2 regions of the Rhodococcus chondri genome follow, and region 1 is predicted to be linked to the other one. Evidence: riboswitches for the same ligand, from Rfam matches in the RefSeq annotation. Region 1 holds a riboswitch; the other holds the start of a gene.
The links. A riboswitch is a leader RNA that binds a small molecule or an ion and turns the genes downstream of it on or off. The one in region 1 is predicted to bind cobalamin.
Positions count from the first base shown of each region.

Region 2: another riboswitch for cobalamin. It lies ahead of Q8814_RS22065 (ABC transporter substrate-binding protein); the one in region 1 lies ahead of cobN (cobaltochelatase subunit CobN).

Region 1 is NZ_JAUZMZ010000062.1:22,353-25,757, reverse strand. It holds gene Q8814_RS12710 (precorrin-8X methylmutase) at 1-356, opposite strand, end outside; gene Q8814_RS12705 (cobalamin biosynthesis protein CobG) at 369-1,442, opposite strand; cobalamin riboswitch at 1,480-1,673, shown strand; gene cobN (cobaltochelatase subunit CobN) at 1,727-3,405, shown strand, end outside.
Region 2 is NZ_JAUZMZ010000182.1:2,789-6,193, reverse strand. It holds gene Q8814_RS22070 (FecCD family ABC transporter permease) at 1-548, opposite strand, end outside; gene Q8814_RS22065 (ABC transporter substrate-binding protein) at 614-1,504, opposite strand; cobalamin riboswitch at 1,593-1,738, opposite strand; gene Q8814_RS22060 (O-succinylhomoserine sulfhydrylase) at 1,748-2,971, opposite strand; gene Q8814_RS22055 (rhodanese-like domain-containing protein) at 2,968-3,378, opposite strand.

The DNA of each region.
Region 1 (3,405 bases):
CCCCAGCGCCGCGCGAGCTCGGACACCCGCGGATCGCGGAGCAGGCACAGCACGTCGTTGTCGGCGGGCAGGCGCTTACGGGTCACGCCCGCGGCGACCATGTTCGCGTCGGTGAGGATCGGTGCTCCGGCGTTCAGGGCCCGACGGGCGGCGGGCACGAGTTCGGGGTGGATCACCAGATCGCGCGCGAGGTCGGTCTGGCCGCTCGCGTGGATCATCCGCACCGCGACCTTCTCGGCTTCCGCCGGGATCTTCGTCAGGTCCGACTCGGTGCGGATCGTCGCGAACGACCGGACATAGATCTCGGCGCCGTCCGTTTCGTACTCGTAGCGGCGGGGTGGCGGGGAATCGATCACGACGAGCTCCTGTTACGTCGAACTGCGGGCGAAGACGAGGGTGTGTGGGGAGTGCGGTGCGCCGCAAGAGCGTTCGCAACCGACGACATGCACAGGTTCGTTCGGGAAGGGCGCCGCGGCGACACGGCGTGCGAGTGCTCGGGTATTACCCTCGGCGAGATTACACCCGGGTGCGCCCGTGCATGCGGTGACCCGGGACCACGCGGAATCGCCATCGAGCACGAACCCCGCGTTCTCCAGCGCTGCAGGATCAGCGGATGCGGGCAGCACGAGGCCCCGCCACGGGGTCACGACCACGTCCCGATGCGGCAGTGCCGACACCATAGACGGAGTCAGGATTCCCAGCGGTACCAGCACCGATACCGCCGAATCGAGCCTGCCGTAGGGCATCTCGAACCCGGCGACCGGGGGAGCGGCCGGGCCACCGCCGATTTCGCGTCCCGCGTCGGGTAATTGCCGCACATGCCACCGGCCTGCGCGCACCTCGGCGAAGCGCAGGGCCAGATCGATCAGGGAAGCGACGACGTGCGCCAGCGGCACCGTCGTTCCCGACAGAGCGCCGACGATCAGGCGAGCATTCCGGCTGTCGACCGCGATGGCAGCCAGATCGCACCGCAACCCCGCGACGTCGCCGCGGCCGTCGTCGAGCCCGAACAGGAACCGGCCCGGCAGGTCGGCGAGCACCGGCTCGGCGCACAGCGCGTCGTCGAGGGCGCCGACGAGCGGACGGATGTCGGCGAGCCCACCGCCGAGCCCGGACAGCGGTGACGCGACGATGTTGCGCACCCGCTCATGGGAGAGCGACGGCAGGAATCCCGCATCGGAAACAGCCCTGACCAGCCCGCGGGGCACGGTGCCGCGCTCGTCCACCGAAACGCCTCTGATCTGCAGGTTTCCTCGGGAAGTGAGATGGATGTCGCCGTCCCCGAACTGCCCGGCCGCGAGCGAGAGCCGATGGAATCCGCCGTCGGGCAACCGGCCGCCGGGCGCACGCAATCGCACCAGCGCACCATCGGCCGCACGGTGCGGACGCAGCACACCGGGACACCGATCCGGTGTGGATTTCTCGGGGGGAACGTCGACCATGGGCGCACATCGTTGCACACGCGGCGAAAAAGGTGCGCTACTCTCGGTCTGCCGTGGTGCTCGGGAAGCCGGTGAAAAACCGGCGCGGCCCTCGCCACTGTGAGCGGGTAGTTGTTCGCCCTCGTCCGTATCGGTCCGCCGGTGCGGAGACCACTGGAGCCAGCTCCGGGAAGGTCGGCCGAGCAGCGTCGATCCGTCAGCCAGGAGACCGGCCACGGCACGTAAGGTCCACGAGGGTTTTGGAGACTGAACATGGCTTGTGTTGTGCTGCTTCGGGTTGCGTCGTGACGCGCCTTGCGCTGTTGTCGACGTCGGACACCGACCTGCTCTCGGCCCGCTCCAGCGGCGCCGACTGGGCAGTCGGGAACCCGTCCCGGCTGGACCTGACCGGCGACGATCCGCGCGCTCTCCCCGCGCTGCTTGCAGGCGCCGACCTGGTGGTCGTGCGAATTCTGGGTTCCGCGCGTTCCTGGCAGGCGGGTCTGGACCGGGTTCTCGCACAAGGCGTTCCCGTCGTCGTTCTCGGCGGCGAACAAACTCCGGACGCCGAGCTGATGAGCTACTCCACGGTGCCGATCGGGACGGCCGCGGAGGCTCACCGCTACCTCGCGCACGGCGGCCCGGTGAACCTGGCCCAGCTGCATGCGTTCCTGTCCGACACGGTGCTGCTCGGCGGTGCAGGCTTCGACCCCCCGGCGGAACTGCCCGAGTGGGGCGTGCTCGAGCGGCCCGGCACCCCCGACGCGGCGCTGCCCAGAGTCGGCGTGCTGTTCTACCGCGCCCACCACACCAGCGGAAACGTGCAGTTCGCCCACGATCTGGCCGACGCCATCGATGCGACCGGCAAGGCCTGCGGCGTGGTCGTCCACTGCGCGTCGCTGCGCGGTGCCCCGGCCGATCTGCTCACCGAACTCGGCACCCTCGACACTCTGATCGTGACCGTGCTCGCCGCCGGCGGCACGAAGCCCGCGACCGTGAGTGCCGGTGGTGAGGACGAAGCGTGGGACGTCGGTGCACTTGCCGCGCTCGACATCCCGATCCTGCAGGCCCTGTGCCTCACCTGGAGTCGCGACAGCTGGGCGGAGTCGGACGACGGTGTCTCCCCGCTGGATTCGGCCACACAGATCGCGGTGCCCGAGTTCGACGGCCGCATCATCACGGTGCCGTTCTCGTTCAAGGAACTCGACGTCGACGGCCTGCCCCGGTATGTCACCGACCCCGAACGCTGCCGCCGTGTCGCGGGAATCGCGGTCGCGCACGCACGGCTGCGGCACGTTCCGCCGCCGCAACGACGCATCGCGCTGATGCTGTCGGCGTATCCCACCAAGCATTCCCGCGTCGGCAATGCCGTCGGCCTCGACACCCCGGTCTCGGCGATCCGGTTGCTGCGGGCCATGCGCAAGCAAGGTTACGACCTCGGTGACGGCTTCCCCGGGATGGACGTCGACGACGATGCCGAAGCGGGGAACGCCCTGATCCACGCGCTCATCGATGCCGGTGGTCAGGACGAGGAATGGCTGACCGCCGAGCAGTTGGCCGGTAATCCGGTGCGGGTCACCGCCGCTCGGTATCGCGAGTGGACCAGCGACCTGCCCCCGGACCTGACCGACGCGATGGTCGAGGCGTGGGGTGAGGCCCCCGGGTCGCTGTTCGTCGACGGTGACGGGGAGGGCAAGGCCGTAGTGCTCGCGACCCTGCGGGCCGGCAACGTGGTGCTGATGATCCAGCCACCCCGCGGTTTCGGGGACAACCCCGTCGCGATCTACCACGATCCGGACATGGCACCGTCGCATCACTACCTTGCCGCCTACAAGTGGGTCGAGCACGGCTTCGAGGCCGACGCCGTGGTCCATCTCGGCAAGCACGGCTCGCTCGAGTGGCTGCCCGGCAAGAACGCCGGACTGTCCGCGTCGTGCGCCACCGATGCCGCGATCGGAAACCTGCCGTTGATCTACCCGTTCCT
Region 2 (3,405 bases), on a different contig from region 1:
ACCACATCGGTCCAGCCGTCCGGCGACAGGCGCCCGAGCATCCACGAATACACCTGGCGCAGGGTGTCGTCCTGCAACTGCATGAAGAAGGTCTGGATGGCGTTGGCGAATGCGGCGACGGCGACCCCCGCCAGGATGATGACCACTTCCGATCGGGCGCCGCCGACCGTGCGGCCGAGGGCGTATGTCGCCCCGACCGCGAGCAGACCGCCTGCGAATGCCGCGACCGGGATTCCGGCGAATCCCGCGACACTACCGACGACGATGGCAAGTGTCGCTCCGAGACCGGCGCCGCTGGAGACGCCGAGCAGGTAGGGATCGGCGAGGGGATTGCGGAAGACGCCTTGGTACGCAGCTCCGGCGATGGCCAGCATGGCACCGACCAGCATGCCCAGGACGACGCGGGGAATCCGGATGTTCCACAGGATGGCCTGCTGCCGGGTCGACAGACCGGAGTCGACCGCGACGAGCGGCAGCCCGTCGGCGATGTCGAGGAGGACACCGCGCGGCGTGAGTCCGGCGGGGCCGACGAGGATGCTCACCAGCATTGCGGCGAACAGGACGAGCGCCGCGCCACCCAGCACGAGTGCGCGGCGACGCGGCGTCGTTGTGATCAAGGTGCGGGTTGGGCCGCGGGGATTGCGCTGACGATCCGAGAGATCTCGCGCATGAAGTCCACCACGCGCGGTCCCCAGCGGCTGGCGATGTCCTCGTCGAGCGCGTAGACGCGTCCGTCGCGGACGGCGCCGAGTTCGTTCCAGCCGGCCCGTTCCGCGACACCCTCGGGTGTGACGCCGCAGCACTGGCTGTCGGCGAGGAAGATCACGTCGGGGTTCTGCTCGAGGATGTATTCGGCCGACAGCTGCGGGTAGCCGTTGCCTCCGGTCGCGATGGAGGTCAGGCCCAGCATCGAATAGATCTCACCGATGTAGGTGTCGTCGGTGACGGTGTAGAAGGTGTTGTCGAGCTCGTGGTAGTAGCGCAGCGGGATTTCCCGCTCGGGCAGTCCGGCGATGATCTCGTCGATCTCGGTCCTCATCTGCGCGACGAGTTCGGCGGCCTCGCCGACGTGGCCGGTGGCGGCCCCGAGCTGTTCGAGCTGCGCGTACGTGTCGTCGAGGGTGACCGCGGCAGGCAGGATCAGTGTGTCGACGCCGGCCTGTTCGAGTCCGGCGACGAGGTCGGCGGTGTCGGCGTTGGCGACGACGAGGTCGGGTTCGTACCCGAGGATGGCTTCGATGTTCGGGGTGTAGCCCGACAGGTCGGTGACGGGGATGTCGGCCGGATAGTCGGATTGATCGTCGACCGCGACGACCTGGTCGCCGGCACCGACAGCGTAGAGCATCTCGGTGTTGGTGGGGCTCAGCGACACGATCGCCTGCGGCGTGTCCGACACCGCGGTGGCGTCGGTCGGGGTGGTGTCTGCGGCGTTGCCGCACGCGGCGGCGAGCAGGGCCAGAGCGGTGATTCCGGCGGTGAGCAACCGGCGGGAAGTGAGGGGCACAGCCATCCTCCGTGACTCGGAGGACGAAAACAGTACGGCTGCAACTCGGAAAGTTGCGGCACGGAACCGTCCTTCGTCCGAGGACCAGTACGTGCCCGCGGCGCCGGCTGACCTGACTTGCCCGGCGAGACCGGGCTTACAGTTGCGGGACAGTGCCGGACTTGCACCGGCTTCACCGTAACGCTGCGGGTGCCCCGCATGAAAAGGCAGGGCACCCGCAGCGTAACTCACGGCACGAGCAGGTCAGGACAGTGCCTGCTCCAAATCCTCGAGAAGGTCGTCGGGATCTTCGAGACCCACCGACAGTCGGACCACACCGTCGGACAGTCCGATGGCGGCGCGCCCCTCGGGTCCCATCGCGCGGTGCGTGGTGGTCGCGGGGTGGGTGATGAGCGACTTGGAGTCGCCGAGGTTGTTGGAGATGTCGACGATGCGCAGCTTGTTGAGCAGCTCGAACGCACGTTTCTTACCCTCGCCCGCGGGGGCGTCGAGTTCGAAGGTGATGATCGTGCCGCCACCGCTCATCTGCGACTTCGCGAGCTCGTATTGCGGATGGGACTCGAGGTAGGGGTACTTGACCCAGCTCACCTTGTCGTTCGATTCGAGGAACCGCGCGAGCTTCAGCGTCGTCGACACCGAGTGTGCGAGCCGCACGGGCATGGTCTCGAGGCCCTTGAGCAGGGTCCACGCGTTGAACGGGCTCAGCGACGGACCGGTGTGACGGATGAGGTTCTTGACTGGCCCGTCGATGTAGTCCGCCGGGCCGAGGATCGCGCCGCCCAGCACACGGCCCTGCCCGTCGATGTGCTTGGTGCCGGAATACACGACGATGTCGGCGCCGAGATCGAGGCTGCGCTGCAGCAGCGGTGTGGCGAAGACGTTGTCCAGCACCACCTTCGCGCCCGCGGCGTGCGCCATCTCGGAGACCTTGCGGACGTCGACGAGGGTTTGCATCGGGTTCGACGGTGTTTCGAAGAACACGGCCGTGGTGGGCACGGACAGCGCCTGCTCCCACTGGTCGAGGTCCTCACCGTCGACGAACACGGTTTCGACTCCCCAGCGGGGCAGGATCTCGTTGCACACCACGAAGCAGGAGCCGAACAGGCTGCGGGCCGCGACCAGGCGGTCGCCCTTGCCGAGCAGCGCCGCCAGGGACGTGAACACCGCGGACATGCCGGACGCGGTCGCGAAGGCACCCTCGGCACCGTCGAGCAGCCGCAGCCGTTCTTCGAACATTTTCACGGTGGGGTTGCCGTACCGGGAGTAGACGAAGTGGTCGACCTCACCGGTGAAGGCTGCTTCGGCGGCCTCGCCGGACTCGTACACGAACCCGGAGTTGAGGTAGAGCGCCTCCGAGGTCTCCTCGAATCCGGACCGCAGGGTGCCGCCGCGCACCCCGAGGGTGGCGGGGCGAACATTGTCGGGCAGCGCCTTGTGGAAAGCGCCACCTTGGGGAATTGCATTCACGACTGCCTCCACGGCAGGCCTTCGGCCCGCCATCCCTGGCCACCGCGATGCCCGTCGGCATCGAGTGCACCTTCGAATCCTTCGAGAACGTTGTAGGCAGGGGTCAGGCCCGCGGCGGTGGCAGCTTCGGCGGCACCGATGGAGCGCTGACCCGAACGACACAGGAAGATCACCGGACCGCCATGTATACCGGCCTCTTTCAGCTGCTCGACGAACTCTTCGTTGCGTGCCCCGTTCGGGTACGAAACCCATTCGACGAAGAGCGTGCGACGCTCGATCGGCGAGGTCTCGGGGACGCCGACGTATTTCCATTCGGCGTCGGTGCGCACGTCGACGAGCACGGCATCCGGGTCTTCTCGCAGCAGCTCCCAGGCTTGCTGCGGCGTTATATCACCTGCGTAGCTCACCGGCACAGCTTTTCACAGCGCTCGGCG